DNA from 3 places in the Aminobacter sp. J44 genome. Region 1 is predicted to be linked to each of the others. Evidence: predicted binding sites of a transcription regulator. Region 1 holds the regulator's gene; each other region holds the start of a gene.
What was found. The regulator PhoB, encoded in region 1, activates phosphate uptake and scavenging genes when phosphate is short. The targets are predictions, from matches to a motif close to TGTCATNNANCTGTCAT.
Positions count from the first base shown of each region.

Region 2: the regulator PhoB is predicted to act here: its motif matches at 2,014-2,030, upstream of L610_RS04205 (putative 2-aminoethylphosphonate ABC transporter substrate-binding protein).
Region 3: the regulator PhoB is predicted to act here: its motif matches at 3,860-3,876, upstream of L610_RS01480 (YdcH family protein).

Region 1 is NZ_VLJG01000002.1:15,537-20,913, reverse strand. It holds gene msrB (peptide-methionine (R)-S-oxide reductase MsrB) at 1-154, opposite strand, end outside; gene L610_RS01005 (VWA domain-containing protein) at 221-1,411, opposite strand; gene L610_RS01000 (GNAT family N-acetyltransferase) at 1,414-1,860, opposite strand; gene L610_RS00995 (MoxR family ATPase) at 1,864-2,697, opposite strand; RNA gene ssrS (6S RNA) at 2,863-3,019, shown strand; gene phoB (phosphate regulon transcriptional regulator PhoB) at 3,057-3,746, opposite strand; gene phoU (phosphate signaling complex protein PhoU) at 3,763-4,470, opposite strand; gene pstB (phosphate ABC transporter ATP-binding protein PstB) at 4,482-5,321, opposite strand; gene pstA (phosphate ABC transporter permease PstA) at 5,357-5,377, opposite strand, start outside.
Region 2 is NZ_VLJG01000007.1:96,959-102,335, reverse strand. It holds gene L610_RS04210 (putative 2-aminoethylphosphonate ABC transporter ATP-binding protein) at 1-636, opposite strand, end outside; gene L610_RS04205 (putative 2-aminoethylphosphonate ABC transporter substrate-binding protein) at 824-1,852, opposite strand; gene L610_RS04200 (DUF1192 domain-containing protein) at 2,195-2,386, opposite strand; gene L610_RS04195 (NAD(P)H-quinone oxidoreductase) at 2,469-3,464, shown strand; gene L610_RS04190 (GFA family protein) at 3,478-3,900, shown strand; gene L610_RS04185 (DUF1013 domain-containing protein) at 4,029-4,718, shown strand; gene L610_RS04180 (YafY family protein) at 4,722-5,377, opposite strand, start outside.
Region 3 is NZ_VLJG01000002.1:116,097-121,473, reverse strand. It holds gene L610_RS01500 (aspartate aminotransferase family protein) at 1-866, shown strand, start outside; gene L610_RS01495 (LysR substrate-binding domain-containing protein) at 853-1,737, opposite strand; gene L610_RS01490 (MFS transporter) at 1,929-3,254, shown strand; gene L610_RS01485 (helix-turn-helix transcriptional regulator) at 3,287-3,550, shown strand; gene L610_RS01480 (YdcH family protein) at 3,620-3,796, opposite strand; gene L610_RS01475 (YdcH family protein) at 4,028-4,231, shown strand; gene purE (5-(carboxyamino)imidazole ribonucleotide mutase) at 4,300-4,797, shown strand; gene L610_RS01465 (5-(carboxyamino)imidazole ribonucleotide synthase) at 4,794-5,377, shown strand, end outside.

The DNA of each region.
Region 1 (5,377 bases):
CGCACTTGAAGGTGCCCGGCCGCTTTTCATGCAGAAGCGCGCAGCTGCCGGGGCGCTCCGTGCCGTGCTGGCGCATCACCTGATACTGCTCCGGCGTCAGGAGAGCGCGCCACTCCGCATCGGTGCGGGTGACGGGAAAATGCTTGTCGGTCATCGGGAAGCTCCGGTTTGTCGGTGCCGTAAATGTAGTGTCTTCGCGCGCCTGCCTCAATGGCAGGCGTCAGTGGCGGCGCGACAGCTCGCGGGTCGCGGCTTCAAGGCCCGCGAGCGTCAGCGGATACATGCGCTGCGAGAAGATTTCCTGGATCAGCTTGATCGAGTGCGTGTACTGCCAGTGCTGCTCACGCACCGGGTTGAGCCACACCGCATTCGGCCACTGGTTGAGCACGCGCGACAGCCAGACGTGGCCAGCTTCCTGATTCCAGTGTTCCACTGAGCCGCCTGGCGAGGTGATCTCGTAAGGGCTCATCGAGGCGTCGCCGACGAAGACTACCTTGTAGTCGGGGCCGTATTTCTGGATCACCTCGTAGGTGGGGATCACCTCCGAATGCCGACGCCGATTGTCCTTCCACACGCCCTCGTAGAGGCAATTGTGAAAGTAGAAGTACTCCATGTGCTTGAACTCGGCGCGCGCGGCCGAGAACAGCTCCTCGACGATGCGGATGTGGTCGTCCATCGAGCCGCCGACGTCGAAGAACATGAGCAGCTTGACTGCGTTGCGCCGCTCCGGCCGTGTCTTGACGTCGAGATAGCCGTGCTCCGCGGTAGCGGTAATGGTGCCGGGGAGGTCGAGCTCTTCGTCAGCGCCCTCACGCACCCAGCGGCGCAGGCGCTTCAGCGCGACCTTGATGTTGCGGGTGCCGAGCTCGACCGTGTCGTCAAAATTGCGGAACTCGCGCTTGTCCCAAACCTTCACCGCGCGGCGGTGGCGGCTTTCCGCCTGCCCGATGCGCACGCCTTCCGGATTGTAGCCATAGGCGCCGAAGGGCGAGGTGCCGGCGGTGCCGATCCACTTCGAGCCGCCCTGATGGCGGCCCTTCTGCTCCTCCAGCCGCTGCCGCAGCGTCTCCATCAGCTTCTCGAAGCCGCCGAGGGCTTCAACCAGCTTCTTCTCCTCTTCGGTGAGGTGCTTTTCGGCGAGCTTGCGCAGCCATTCCTCGGGCAGGTTGGCGGGGTCGATGCCGCCTTCGCCGGAAAGCGCATCGAGCCCCTTGAAGACATGCGAGAAGACCTGATCGAAGCGGTCGATGTAGCGCTCGTCCTTCACCAGCGCCGATCGCGCCAGGTAGTAAAAGCCTTCGACGTCATAGTCGACCAGCCCCGCCTTCATGCCCTCGAGCAGCGACAGGTATTCGCGGAGCGACACCGGAACCTTGGCTGCCTTGAGCTCGAGGAAGAAGGGGAGGAACATGGTCAGGACAGGTCGTATTCGATGAATCCGGTGCGGCGAGCAACGCGGTCGTAGAGCCGGCGGGCCGTGGCGTTGGTTTCGTGCGTCATCCAGTAGACGTTGGTCACGCCGCGCTCTGCTGCCGCCTTGCGCACGGCCTCGATGAGTGCCGCGCCCACGCCTTTGCCACGAGCCTCCCCGTCGGTGAACAGGTCCTGCAGGTAGCAGTTGCCTTCCATCGACCAGCTGGAGCGATGGAAGAGGTAGTGGACGAGGCCGACTGCCTTGCCATCGACCAGGGCAATGAAGCCGCAGGGCTCGAATTCGCCATCAGTGAACAGCCGCTGCCAGGTGGTCTCGTAGACCGTCTCGCTCACCTCGCTCTGGTAGAAGGTGAGATAGGCTGTCCAGAGCCGCCTCCACTCCGAATGATCGGTCTTTTCCAGCGGACGGATGACGACTTCGGCCATCGGTTATCTCCGCGACATGAACGCCAGGCGTTCGAAGAGATGAACGTCCTGCTCGTTCTTGAGCAGCGCGCCGTGCAGGCGCGGCAGTGCGTTCCTGGCATCGCCGCGCAGGTCTTCCGGCGAAATGTCGTCGGCGACCAGCAGGCGGATCCAGTCGAGCGCCTCGGAAGTCGAGGGTTTCTTCTTCAGGCCCGGCACCTCGCGGATCTCGTAGAACTGGGTAAGGGCGGCGCGCACCAGCTCCTGCTTAATGCCTGGATAGTGGACGTCGACGATCTTCTGCAGCGTCTCCATGTCCGGGAAGCGGATGTAGTGGAAGAAGCAGCGGCGAAGGAAGGCGTCGGGCAGCTCCTTCTCGTTGTTCGAGGTGATGATGACGATGGGCCGGTTGACCGCACGGATCGTTTCTCCGGTCTCGTAGACGTGGAACTCCATGCGGTCGAGTTCCTGCAGAAGGTCGTTCGGGAACTCGATGTCGGCCTTGTCGATCTCGTCGATCAGCAGCACCACCTTCTTCTCGGAAGTGAAGGCTTCCCACAGCTTGCCGCGGCGAATGTAGTTGCGAATGTCGTTGAAGCGCTCGTCGCCCAGCTGGCTGTCGCGCAGCCGGGAGACAGCGTCGTACTCGTACAAACCCTGCTGCGCGCGAGTGGTGGACTTCACGTTCCACTCGATCAGTTCCAGGCCGAGCGCGGCTGCGATCTGGCGCGCAAGCTCGGTCTTGCCGGTGCCTGGCTCGCCCTTGACCAGCAGCGGGCGTTCGAGGGCAATCGCGGCGTTGACCGCAACCATCAGGTCCTTGTCGGCGACGTAGGAAGCCGTTCCTTCAAAGCGCATGCGATGTCGTTCCTCAGAATGTCGTTGCCCGAACCTAGGGGCCATGCCCCGCCGAGGCAAGGAGGCTGTACTCAGGTAGCGGGTTGCAGATGGGTCGCCGCGATGTTCGGTCAATTTTCGGTTCTGTCACTGGCGCGGCAGGGCGGGCGCGACTATATAGGCAACGGCGGTCTGCGCTTCTCGACAGGAGCAGCATTTCCCCGGGGCCTTATTGATCCTTAGGGAGCTGTCCCTGTCCGGGCCCGTGGGCTCGGATATATGGCGCCCACCTACTTTGTAGGCCACCGGGATCAACCGCGCCATCGGTCGTCGTGGATCGCCACTTTCCCTGACAGACTGATTGAAGCGCCGCGCGCGGCTCAGCCTTCCTGCATGGCATAGCCCGCGCCGCGGATGGTGCGGATGATGTCGGTCTCGCCGTCGCGGTTCACCGCCTTGCGCAGCCGCCCGACATGAACGTCGACGGTGCGCTCATCGATGTAGATCGTCTCCCCCCAGACATTGTCGAGTAACTGGCTGCGCGAGAAGACGCGGCCGGGATGACGCATCATGAATTCGAGCAGGCGGAATTCGGTCGGCCCGAGCCTGATTTCGGTGTCGCCGCGGTGGACGCGGTGCGTCTCGCGGTCGAGTACGATGTCGCCAACCTTGAGCACGGACGACAGGACTTCGGGCTTTGCCCGGCGCAGCAGCGCGCGCACGCGGGCGATGAATTCAGGCGTAGAGAACGGCTTGACGAGATAGTCGTCGGCGCCGGTTGAAAGGCCGCGTACGCGGTCGCTCTCCTCGCCGCGGGCCGTCAGCATGATGACCGGCAGCCGCTCGGTTTCGGGCCGCAGGCGCAGGCGACGGCAGAGCTCGATGCCGGAGACGGCCGGCACCATCCAGTCGAGCACCAGCAGATCCGGCACATGCTCGCGCAGCCGCATCTCCGCCTCGTCACCGCGCGTGACGACCTCGACCTGATAGCCCTCGGCCTCAAGGTTGTAGCGCAGCAGGATGCCGAGCGCCTCCTCGTCTTCGACCACCATGATCTTCGGTGCAATCATCAGCCGGCTCTCCTTCTCAGGCAGGGTCTGGCGCAATTGTGGTCTCGTCGGTCTTCGGCCGGTTCAGCGGCAGCTGGCGGCCTGTGGCGATATAGTAGGCGTTTTCGGCGATGTTGGTGACGTGATCGCCGATGCGTTCGAGGTTCTTCGCGCAGAAGAGCAGATGCGTGCAAGCCGTGATGTTGCGCGGGTCTTCCATCATATAGGTCAAGAGCTCGCGGAAGACGGCGGTGTACTGGATGTCGATCTGTTCATCGTCGATACGCAGCGCCTCCAGCCGGCCGGCATTGCGCGCCGCATAGGCCGCGACGACCTCGTCGATCTGTTCCATCACCAGCTTCGCCATGACGTCGATCGAATGCGACAGGCTCTTTGGCGTGACGCCTTCGCTGACGGCGCTGACCCGCTTGGCAATGTTCTTGGCGAGGTCGCCGATGCGCTCGAAGTCGGCCGCCATGCGGAGTGCGCCGACGACGACGCGCAGATCCTGAGCCATCGGCTGGCGTTTGGCGATGATGGTGATCGCGCGTTCGTCGAGCGCGCGCTGGTGGGCATCCATCACGGCGTCTGCGGAAACCACGCGTAGGGCGAGCACCGAATCGCTGTCGAACAGCGCGCGGGTGGCATCCGTGACCATCGTGTGCGCAAGGTCGCCCATCTCGCGGATCAGGCGGTCGATGTTGCCGAGTTCTTCGTCGAAGGAGGTAACGATATGGGCTGCCATGAATTGGCTCCTCAGCCGAACCTGCCGGTGATGTAGTCCTGCGTCCGCTTCTCGCCGGGGCTGGTGAAGATCAGGTCAGTCGGACCTTCTTCGACCAGGTTGCCGAGATGGAAGAAAGCGGTGCGTTGCGACACGCGCGCGGCCTGCTGCATCGAGTGGGTGACGATGACGATCGTAAAATTCTGCTTCAGCTCGTCGATCAGTTCCTCGATGCGGGCAGTGGCGATGGGGTCGAGAGCCGAGCAGGGCTCGTCCATCAGGATCACTTCCGGCGAGACCGCAATGGCGCGGGCGATGCAGAGGCGCTGCTGCTGGCCGCCCGAAAGGCCGGTGCCGGGCTCGTGGAGCCGGTCCTTCACCTCGTTCCAGAGGCTCGCCTTCTGTAGGCTTGATGCGACGATCTCATCGAGGTCGGCCTTCGAGCGGGCCAGACCGTGGATGCGCGGGCCGTAGGCGACGTTTTCGTAGATGGACTTCGGGAACGGGTTCGGCTTCTGGAACACCATGCCGACGCGAGCGCGCAGCTCGACGACATCGAGCGAGGGGGCGAAGATGTCGCTGCCGTCGAGTGCGATCTGTCCGCTCACGCGGCAGCCGTCGATCGTGTCGTTCATGCGGTTGAGGCAGCGCAGGAAGGTCGACTTGCCGCAGCCCGACGGGCCGATGAAGGCGGTGACGGACTTTTCCGGAATGTCAATCGACACGTCGAACAGCGCCTGCTTCGGACCGTAGAAGACGCTGACGTTGCGCGCGATAACCTTTGCGGAGCGCGGTTCGGCATCGGGCGTGCGGACCGTCGTTGACGGCATGTGGTAGAGGTCCGAGCGGGCGAGGATGGTTGCGGCAGGCATGTTCATTTCGGTCGCCTCCAAGCGAGTGTTCTCTGTCATGTGCGTTTCTCCAGCCG
Region 2 (5,377 bases), on a different contig from region 1:
GGCCATGGTGAGCGCCTCTTCCTGGTCGTGCGTCACCATGATAGTGGTCACGCCAAGGCGCCGCTGCAGGTCGCAGATCTGCTCGCGAAGGTGCAAACGCACGCGCGCATCGAGTGCCGACAGCGGCTCATCGAGAAGGAGCAGGCCCGGCGAGGTTGCGAGCGCACGGGCGAGCGCCACGCGCTGCTGCTGGCCGCCGGAAAGCTGGATCGGAAATTTCTTGCCCTGGTCGGGCAGGCCAACAAGCGCGAGCAACGAGGAAACGCGCGTTTCGATCTCGGCCCGCGGCGTGCGGCGGTTGACGAGGCCATAGGCGATGTTGTCGGCGACTGTCAGGTTCGGGAACAGCGCATAGGACTGGAAGACGATGCCGAAATCCCGTTCGGAAGGCGGCGCATTGGAGACATCGACTCCGCCGATCTCGATACTGCCTTGATCCTGCCGGTCGAGGCCGGCAATGGCCCGCAGCAGCGTCGTCTTCCCGCAGCCCGAGGGGCCAAGGAAGCAGACAAACTCTCCGCTCGCCACATCGAGGTCGATGCCATGCAGCGCCGTAAAGGCGCCGAACCTCTTGAAAAGGCCGCGAACTCGCAGCGACGAGGAGCGAACACTGGGGTCTTTGGACGGGATATTCAAACTTCTCTCCTGACGGGCACGATAGTTCCGAGGAAAGGCGCATTTTGAGCGCCTAGCCCGCGCCGCAGGTCACTTCGAACAACCGCATCGGGGTGGCACGAAGGAGAGGCGGCTGGCGTTGGCTCGCCCCCGTGTGGGGCCGGAGCAGCAGGCAGCCCGGAGGCTGCCCGCGGGACGGACCGGTCCGTCAGTTCTTCGGAGCCGCCTTGGACTCGTAGCGCTTGCTCCACTCGGCGAGGATGCGCTCGCGGTTCGCAGCCATCCAGGCGAAGTCGTTGTCGATCAGCTTCGCTTCCATGTTCTCCGGATAGCCGTCCGGAGTGTTCTGCACCTCAGGATGAGCAACGACTGCATAAGTCTGCGAGTAGACCTCGTTGGCTTCCTTCGAGGCGCCCCAGTCCGCGACCTTCTTAGCGAGATCGAGGTTCTTCGAGCCCTTCACGATCGCCGTCGCTTCCATTTCCCAGCCGGAGCCTTCTTCCGGAACGACGATCTCCAGCGGCGCGCCCTGCGAACGCTCGTAGACGCCGCGCATGTCGAGGGCGATACCAGCGACGCGCTCGCCGCGGGCAGCCTGGACGCAAGGAGCCGAACCGGAGTGGAGGTAGGCCGCAATGTTCTCATGCAGGCCGTCCATGAACTTCCAGCCCTCTTCCTCGCCCATCATCTGCAGCCAGCCGCCCACCATCAGGTAGCCGGTGCCGGACGAGGCCGGGTGCGGCATGACGATCTTGTCCTTGAACTCGGGCTTCAGCAGATCCTTCCACGAGGTCGGCTGCGCGATGCCTGCGCCCTCAGCTTCGGCGCTGTTGAAGCAGACGACGCCGACATAGGCGTCCATCCCGGTCCAGGTCGGGGCGTCGCGACGGTCGCGGAACTTTTCGCGCAGGCCATCCTGGGCGGCCGGCTTGTAGCTTTCGAGCAGGCCCTTTTCGTCGAACATCAGCAGGCTCGACAGTGCGAGGCCGAGCACCATGTCGGCCTGGGGATTCTCTGCCTCGGCAAGGAAACGGGCGGTGATGACGCCGGTGGAGTCGCGGACCCAGACGACCTCGACTTCCGGCACGGCAGCTTCGATCGCCTGCTTGAACGGCTCAAGCTGGTCGTTTTCGACTGCGGTGTAAATCGTGAGTGGTGTGCGCTGCTGCGCCTCGGCCATGCCGGTGACTGCAAGCGCAACGGCGGCCGCAAGACCGGCCTTAAACAGTGATCTCATGCGTAGTGCTCCCTCTTCTTTACGCCGCCGGTTCCATGCGACGGCCATGCCCTTGTCGTTTTGCGCATCACTGCGCTCCGATGTGTCCTGTTACACGTCAGCGCGTCGGCCTCCCATCTGACCGACGGCCAAAGTCTTTTCACTCTCCTTGATGTGTGTAGATGACGGCCGTGTGAAGGCGATTGCCAGCGACAGAGCCATACCATGCGGACCTGTTCATTTCCGGCATCCAACTTCCTTCGACCGAGCCTTGTCTTTCCGACCGTAGGTGCAACCCAGACATTTGAATAATCGATAATTTTAATGCACCTGAAAGTCTACCTTATATACTGATCTTGCCGATCAGCGTCGGAACAAGGACTCCGCGGCGAGCCTGCTGCTTCCCTTGCTGACAAGCTCTGCTTCGAGGCGCTTCACCTCCGCCTTGAGCTGTTCGATGCGCTCGCGCAGTTCATCTACCGAGAGCAATGAAAGGTCCTGCCCGATCTCGTGGACCTTCTTCGGCCTCAAGGGTTCATCATCGAACAGTGCCATTTTGAACTCCTTCAATTGCCCTGGCGGAAACAAGTCTACATAAGGACCACAATGAAGGAAACGCAGGGATGAGGTGGCAGAGATGATTCCCGAGGTGATGACCGCGATTGCCATCAGCGAGCCGGGCAACCCGTTGGTGCTGAAGCCCGAACGGCGGCCGGTGCCGCAGCCGGGCGAAGGCGAGATCCTGATCCGGGTCCGCGCCGCCGGCGTCAACCGGCCGGACGTCCTGCAGCGCAAGGGCGCCTACCCGCCGCCGCCCGGCGCATCCGACCTTCCGGGTCTGGAAGCCGCTGGTGAAGTCGCTGCGGTCGGCAACGGCGTCACCCGCTGGCGCGTCGGCGACGGTGTTGCTGCACTCACGGCTGGCGGCGGCTATGCCGAATATGTCGTCGTCCACGAAACCAATGCGCTGCCGATCCCGCACGGATTTACTTTCACCGAAGCGGCAGCAATCCCGGAGACCTTCTTCACCGTCTGGCACAACGTCTTCCAGCGCGGCGGGCTGAAGGCGGGCGAGGACTTTCTCGTCCACGGCGGCTCGTCCGGCATCGGCACCACCGCGATCCAGCTCGCCAACGCCTTCGGCGCGCGGGTCTTCACAACGGCGGGGAGCGAGGAGAAGTGCCTCGCCTGCGTCAGCCTCGGCGCCACCCGCGCCATCAACTACCGGGAGGAAGATTTCGTCCGCGTCGTCAAGGAGGAGACCGGCGGCAAGGGCGTCGAGGTAATCCTCGACATGGTTGGTGGCGATTATGTCGACCGCAACTACCACGCCGCCGCCGTCGAGGGCCGCATCGTCCAGATCGCCACGCTTGGCGGTGCCAAGGCCACCGCCGACATCTCGCGGCTGATGGTCAAGCGCCTCACCCATACCGGCTCGACGCTGCGGCCCCGCTCGGTCGAGTTCAAGGCGAAGATCGCCGCCGAACTCGAGGCGAAGGTCTGGCCGCTGCTTGCCGCCCGCAAGGTGCAGCCGGTCATGGACATGATCTTCCCGCTCACCGAGGCCTGGCGCGCGCACGAGCGCATGGAGGAAGGCGAGCACATCGGCAAGATCGTGCTCGACGTATTCTGAGAGGAAAGAAGCAATGACCACCTACAACGGCGCGTGCCACTGCGGTGCGGTGCGCTTCCGCACGAAACTCAAGAACGGTCTTGCCAGCGCGCGCCGTTGCAACTGCTCGCTGTGCCGCATGCGCGGGGCGATCGCCGTGGGTGCGGCTCGCGACGAGTTCGAGATCGTCGAGGGGGCTGAGCAGCTATCCACCTACACCTTCAACACCGGCACCGCGCAGCACTATTTCTGCTCGCAGTGCGGCATCTACACCCATCACCTTCGTCGTTCGAACCAGAATGAGTACGGCGTCAATGTCGCGTGCCTGGAAGGCATAAGCCCGTTCGATTTCGAGGAAGTACTGGTCATAGACGGGATCAACCACCCGGCCGACGACAAGGAGCAAAAGGGCCCGCGCATAGCCGGAACGCTGCACTTTGTGCGTAACGACGGGTAACTCGGCTTTTCTGCCGCTTTTCGTTGCGGACGGAACAAAATGCCGCTATATGCGTCACTGATTTCCCATAAATTGGTGGCTTGCCACCGCCCGCGACAGGGACGCGGGCGAACGAGAGGATTTATCCTATGGCCAACACACTGCTGATGCCGAAGGCGACCGCCGTCTGGCTGGTTGACAACACGGCACTGTCGTTCGACCAGATCGCCACCTTCTGCAAGCTGCATCCGCTTGAGGTCAAGGCTATCGCCGATGGTGAAGCCGCGCAGGGCATCAAGGGTCTCGATCCGATCATCACCGGTCAGCTGACGCGTGAGGAGATTGCCCGCGGCGAAGCGGACACGAACTACCGCCTCAAGCTGTCCGACCCGAAGGTTCGCGTGCCGGAGTCGAAGCGCCGCACGCCGCGCTACACGCCACTGTCGAAGCGCCAGGACCGCCCGAACGCGATCCTGTGGCTGGTCAAGAACCATCCGGAGCTCAAGGACGCGCAGATCTCGCGCCTCGTCGGCACGACCAAGTCTACGATCGAGCAGATCCGCAACCGCAGCCACTGGAACTCGGCCAACCTGGTTCCGATGGATCCGGTCACGCTTGGCCTGTGCTCGCAGATCGACCTTGATCTCGAAGTCCAGCGTGCGTCGCGCGGCCTGCCGCCGGCACCGCCGACCGGCGACACCCTGCTGCCCGCCTCGATGACGGAAGATCTCGACATCAACGAGAACCAGGAAGACGAAGAACTGGACGCAGATGCCGTCTTCGCGAAGCTGTCCTCGCTGAAGTCGACCCGTCAGGACGAGGACGAAGACGAGGAGTAATCCTCACGCGTTGCCGCGCGCTTCCCAGCAGCGGTAGAAATCGGCAAGTTGCTTGCCCCTCTCGGGCCGGAACGTCCGGCCCGCAGACTTTGCTTCCGAAATGCGGTCCAGCCTGAACGCGCGAAAATCGTTGCGCATTTCGCACCAGGCGACCAGCGTCCACACCTTCCCCCAGAACCAGAGCCCGAGCGGGCGAACGTCGCGGATGGTCGAGTTGCCGGCTTCGTCCCGGTAGTCGAGCGTCAGCACGTCGCGCGTTTCGATGGCGCGCTCGAGCATGTCGACCAGCTTGCGCTCGGCCTCACTCACCACCCAGTCGGGCATGTGGATCTCGGTGCGCGCAATCCGGGCCTTTTCAGGTTCCGGCAATACGGCGCCGATCTTCACCAGCGCTTCCTCCGCCGCGCGCGCCATCTGCGCGCCGCCGAAGGCGCGCACCATGCGTGCGCCCGCAACGAGGGCGACGATCTCGTCGCGGGTGAACATCAGCGGCGGGAGTTCAAAGCCCTCGCGCATCAGGTAGCCGACGCCGGCCTCGCCGTCGATCGGCACGCCTGTCGCCTGCAGATCGGCGATGTCGCGATAGATTGTGCGCTCGGAGACCTCGAGCCGCTCCCCGAGCATACGCGCCGTCACAAGGCGCCCGCCGCGCAGGTGCT
Region 3 (5,377 bases), 100 kb from region 1:
CCGGCTTCGGCGCATCGAGCGTCGGCGGCGAATCGACCTTCCGTGCCTCCAAGATTGCGGGTGCGCTGCTGCCCGGCGCCGAGCATGTGGCGCCTTGGGATGCGTTCCGCTGCCCCTATGGCCATAAGTCGCTTGAGGCGTCGGCGGAAGCCTGCGCCAATATGATCGACTACGTTCTTGGCCGCGAGGGCGACATTGCCGCCTTCATTGCGGAGCCTATGCGCGCGACCTCGGCGCTGCCGCCCGCGCCCGGCTTCTGGAAGAAGGTGCGCGAGGCCTGCGACCGCCACGGCACGCTTCTCATCTTCGACGAGATCCCGACCGGCCTTGGCAAGACAGGCAAGTTCTTCGCCCACGAGCATGACGGCGTCGTTCCGGACATCCTGGTGCTCGGCAAGGCGCTTGGCGGTGCAATCTTGCCGATCGCGGCGGTAGTGGCGCGGCGCGACCTTGATCTCGCCGGCGACTACGCGATCGGCCACTACACACACGAGAAGAATCCGGTTACCTCACGCGCGGCGTTGACGACCATCAACGTCATCCGCGAGGAAGGACTTGCCGAGCGTGCGGCCGAGTTCGGCGATTATGCGATCGAGCGGCTCAGCAACCTGATGGACAAGACCCCCTACATCGCCAATGTCCGCGGCCGCGGGGCGATGTTCGGCGTCGAGCTGACCGAGGATCGCGACGCACGGCTGCCAGCGGTCGAGCGCGCCGAGCGGGTATTCTATCGCTGCCTCGAGGAAGGGCTGTCGTTCAAGGTGTCGTCGGGCAGCGTACTGACGCTGTCGCCGCCGATGACGATCGAGCGCGAGGATCTCGACCGGGCGCTCGACATCGTCGAGCGCGCCATCATGGCCGGATAGCTTCGGCCTCCGTCATTGCGCGAGCGATCTCGAGGAAGGCGCTGACGAGCTTGCCGCCGGCGCGCTCGCGCAGGCAGATCAGCGCCTCGTCCATCAGCATTTCCGGTCCTTCGATCGGAATGCGCACCAGCCGTCCCTCCTGACCGAACTCGGCCGAGGAGACGAAGCCGATGCCGCCGCCGGACGCGACGATCTCGCGGACGGCCTCGCGGCCCTCCGCCTCGATAGCCGGCTTGAGTTCGATTCCGAGTTCGGCCGCGCGCTCCTCCAGCTTCTGCCGCGTCTTCGAGCCGCGTTCGCGCATGACGAGCGGCTCTTTTGCAAGATCCTCGAAGGTCAGCGAGGTGCGGTCGGCGAGGTGGTGGCTGGTTGCCACGAAGGCGACGATCGGCGTTGAGTTCAGGCGCACGACCTCGAAGTCGCGGCCGGATGGCAGGCCGCCCAGCACGCCGATGTCTGCTTCGTAGCTGTAGAGGCTGGAGATGACGGTCTCCGTATTGCCGGACTGCAACGAGATCGAGATGCCGGGATAAACCTCGCGAAAGCGGGCCAGGATATGCAGCATGTGGTGCGCGGCATCAGCCACGATGCGCAGCGTGCCTGAGCGCAGCGCCCTCGATTCCGACAAAAGCTCCAGCGCCTGCTGCTCGATGTCGAACATTCGCCGGGTGATCTCCAGCAGCCGCTGGCCGGTCTCTGTCAGCGTCACCTGCTTCTTGTGCCGGTTGAACAGGAGGACGTCGTATTCCTCCTCCAGCTTGCGCACCTGGTCGGACACCGCCGGCTGCGTGAGGAACATCGCCTCTGCCGCCCGGGAGAACCCTCCGCAGATGGCAACATAATGGAATGCGCGAAGCTGAACGTAACGCATGACATGGCCCCTTCCCGAACGTCAGCCTATGCATAAGTTCAGCAAATGCAACCGGTAGGGACGCCGAGAAAAGATGATAGTACGCGTTTGATCCGCGTGTCATCTAATTGTCGCGGTCAGTGGACAAAACGGCGCTGCCGATTCACCCTGATGTGCGAATCTCAAGGAAGATGGGCGCACGGAGCCTGCCGATGTTCACGACCTACCGCGCCATCTTTTCCCTGCTGAGCGGCACAGCCTTCCTGCTGGCCGCATCCGGCCTGCACGGGCTTGTCCTGCCGTTGCGCGGCCAGGCCGAAGGCTTTTCGACCGCCTCCCTCGGCCTGCTCGGCACAGCGTGGGCGGGCGGTTTCGTTGCGGGCTGCTACTTCATTCCGCGGCTGGTGCGAAAAGTCGGGCATATCCGGTCCTTCAGCGCGCTGGCGGCGTCGGCGGCGATGATCGCGCTGATGACCGGCATCTGGATCAACGAAACAGCGTGGATCGTGCTGCGCGCGGGAACCGGCTTTGCCATGGCCGGCGCCTTCATGGTGATCGAGAGCTGGCTCAACGAGAAGGCGACCAACGAAAACCGCGGACGGGTGTTCGGCCTCTACATGATGGTCACCTACGCCTCGATCATGGGTGGGCAGATGCTGGTGGCGGTGTTTGACGTGGCAACCGCGGACCTCTTCCTCATCGTCGGCATCTTTTTCTGTGCCTCGGTGATCCCGACCGCCGTGTCCTCGGCCGCGAGCCCGCAGCCGCTCGCCGACGTCAAGCTCGACGTTCCGGGCCTCTATAAGAATTCGCCGGTCGCGGCGGTCGGCTGCCTGCTGGTGGGCGTCGCCAACGGCGCGTGGGGCACGCTTGGCGCGGTTTACGGTGCGCGTGCAGGCCTTGCCTCCGGAAATGTGGCGCTGATGATGAGCCTCGTGGTTCTCTTCGGCGCGCTGGCGCAGGTTCCGGTCGGGCGTGCCTCCGACCGCACCGACAGACGCTACGTGCTGGCCGCGGCCTCGTTTGGCGCTGCGCTGTGCGGCCTCGTGATGTTCCTGTTCATGCCGAGGGAGTTGGCTCCCATCCTGATCATTACGGGACTTTATGGCGGGCTTGCCTACACGCTCTATTCGATCGCGGTTGCGCATGCGAACGACCACGCGAAGCCCGAGGATTTCGTGAAGGTGTCCGGCGGCCTGTTGTTCCTCTACGGCTTCGGGACGATGATCGGCCCGCTGCTCGGCGCTGCGCTAATGGGCGAGATGCGCCCGGAAGGCCTGTTCCTGGCAACCGCTGCGCCGCACCTTGCGCTCGGCGCCTACTCGCTGCTGCGTGTCCGCCTGCGCGCGCCGGTTCCGATCGAGGATCGCGAGGCGTTCCTGACGCTGCCGTCCGACCGGATCGGCACGCCGCAGTCGACGCTACTCGATCCGCGCGCCGATGCGGATGCGGCCGCGCCGGCGGAGGAGCAACCCAGGCCTGAGGCGGTACCTGAAGCTGAACCGGAGGAGACCCACCCGGCCGACGCGGAGACTTGAGTTTCCGCAAGGGAAGTCTAGGATTTCCGGCCATGGGCCAGCCCGACGCGTTCACGGCGATCGCCGACACGAACAGGCGTTACCTGCTTGAGGAGCTCAGGCGGGGACCGAAGACCGTCAACCAACTGGCGAGCGGGCTTCCCGTCTCGCGCCCGGCCGTGTCGCAGCACCTGAAGATACTGCTCGACAGCGGGCTCGTTTCCGTGCGCTCGCAAGGCACCAGACGCGTCTACGAGATCAGTGAACCCGGCTTCGTGAAGCTCAATCTTTGGCTGGACCAGTTCTGGCAGGAGTAAAAAACGAAACCGACGGCGCGGGCGCCGTCGGCAGAGCACAAATCGATTTTCGGAATTCTGCCCAGCGCCTCAGTGCTGCGTCGGAGCCTGGAGTTTCCTGATCTCGTCCTTGAGTGCCAGCTTGCGGCGCTTGAGCTTGGTAAGCTCGATGGTATCGAACGAGGGCTGATTCAGCGCCTCATCGATTTGACGTTCGAGGTCGCCGTGCTTTCGTTCCAGCTCAGCAAGGTGGGATGCAAGAGACATATTAGGCTCTCCCTTCTGGTTCCTCGTACGTGCCATCAGGGCCATCAGTGGCCGTTGTGTTTCATGACGGCACAAAGACAGTCTGCCACCTAAAATGTGTCCTGTCGAATGCCTCTTGGTGTCATTTCGCCGCGTCCTGACTTGTGCTATGTTTAGCCATGGTCGATGCAAGGATGCGTCGAATCTTCCTCCCTTTATGGGCGTCGCAGTCTAAGCAGCACTCGGATTGGTATGTCGGATCAGGAACAGGCCTCTCTTCGTCTCGAGTTCGCCAAGCTCAAACAGGAACATTCCGACTTCGACGCTGCGATCAATGCGATGATGGCCGTTGGCTGTGATGCGCTGCAGATCCAGCGTATGAAGAAGAAGAAGCTGGCCCTGAAGGACCGGCTGCAGGAACTCGAAGATCGCATCATCCCGGACATCATAGCCTGACGCGCCCGCAGCTTGCGGCAGGGGCCCGATTGCGTTAATCGGCGGCGGTCCCGAATGGAGTACCGACCATGGCCAGCAGCCCCGCAGACGTCGCAATCATCATGGGGAGCCAGTCCGACTGGGCGACGATGCGTCACGCGTCGGAAACGCTCACCGCCCTCGGGATCTCGCATGAAAGCCGCATAGTTTCGGCGCACCGCACGCCGCAGCGGCTGTATGATTTCGCCACCACCGCCAAGGCAAAGGGCTTCAAAGTCATCATCGCCGGCGCCGGCGGTGCTGCCCATCTGCCCGGCATGACCGCTGCCATGACTCCGCTGCCGGTGTTCGGCGTGCCGGTCGAATCCAAGGCGCTTTCGGGTCAGGATTCGCTGCTGTCGATCGTGCAGATGCCGGGCGGCATCCCGGTCGGCACGGTGGCGATCGGCAAGGCCGGCGCCATCAACGCGGCGCTGCTCGCGGCTGCCGTTCTTGCCCTTCACGACGCGGCGGTGGCCGAACGGCTCGATGCCTGGCGTGCTGCCCAGACCGACAAGGTCGCAGAATTTCCGACGGACGAAGCATGACCTCTCCTCTTCCCCTCGGCTCGACGATCGGCATCGTCGGCGGCGGCCAGCTTGGCCGGATGCTCTCGATCGCCGCGGCGCGCCTCGGCTATCGCACGATCATTCTCGAGCCGCAGGACGACTGCCCCGCCGCGCAGACCGCTAACGAGCACCTCGTCGCGCCTTATGACGACGCTGACGCGCTGGTGGCTCTCGCGAAGGACTGCGCCGTCGTCACCTACGAATTTGAGAACGTCCCGGTCGAAGCCGCAATCGCGCTGAACGCGAAGGTGCCAGTGTTCCCGCCGCCTGCCGCGCTTGAGGCCGCGCAGGACCGTGTAACCGAAAAGACCACGCTCAATGCGATGGACATTGCGACGGCAAAGTTCGTCAAGGTCGACAGCGACGAGGATCTTATTGCTGGGCTTGAAGCCTTTGGCGGCAACGGCATCCTCAAGACCCGCCGCCTCGGTTATGACGGCAAGGGTCAGCGCCTATTCCGCAACGCGACCGCCGAGGACGCGAAGGACGCCTATGTGGCGATGGGATCGGTGCCACTGATCCTCGAATCGCTGGTGCCGTTCGAGCGCGAGATTTCGGT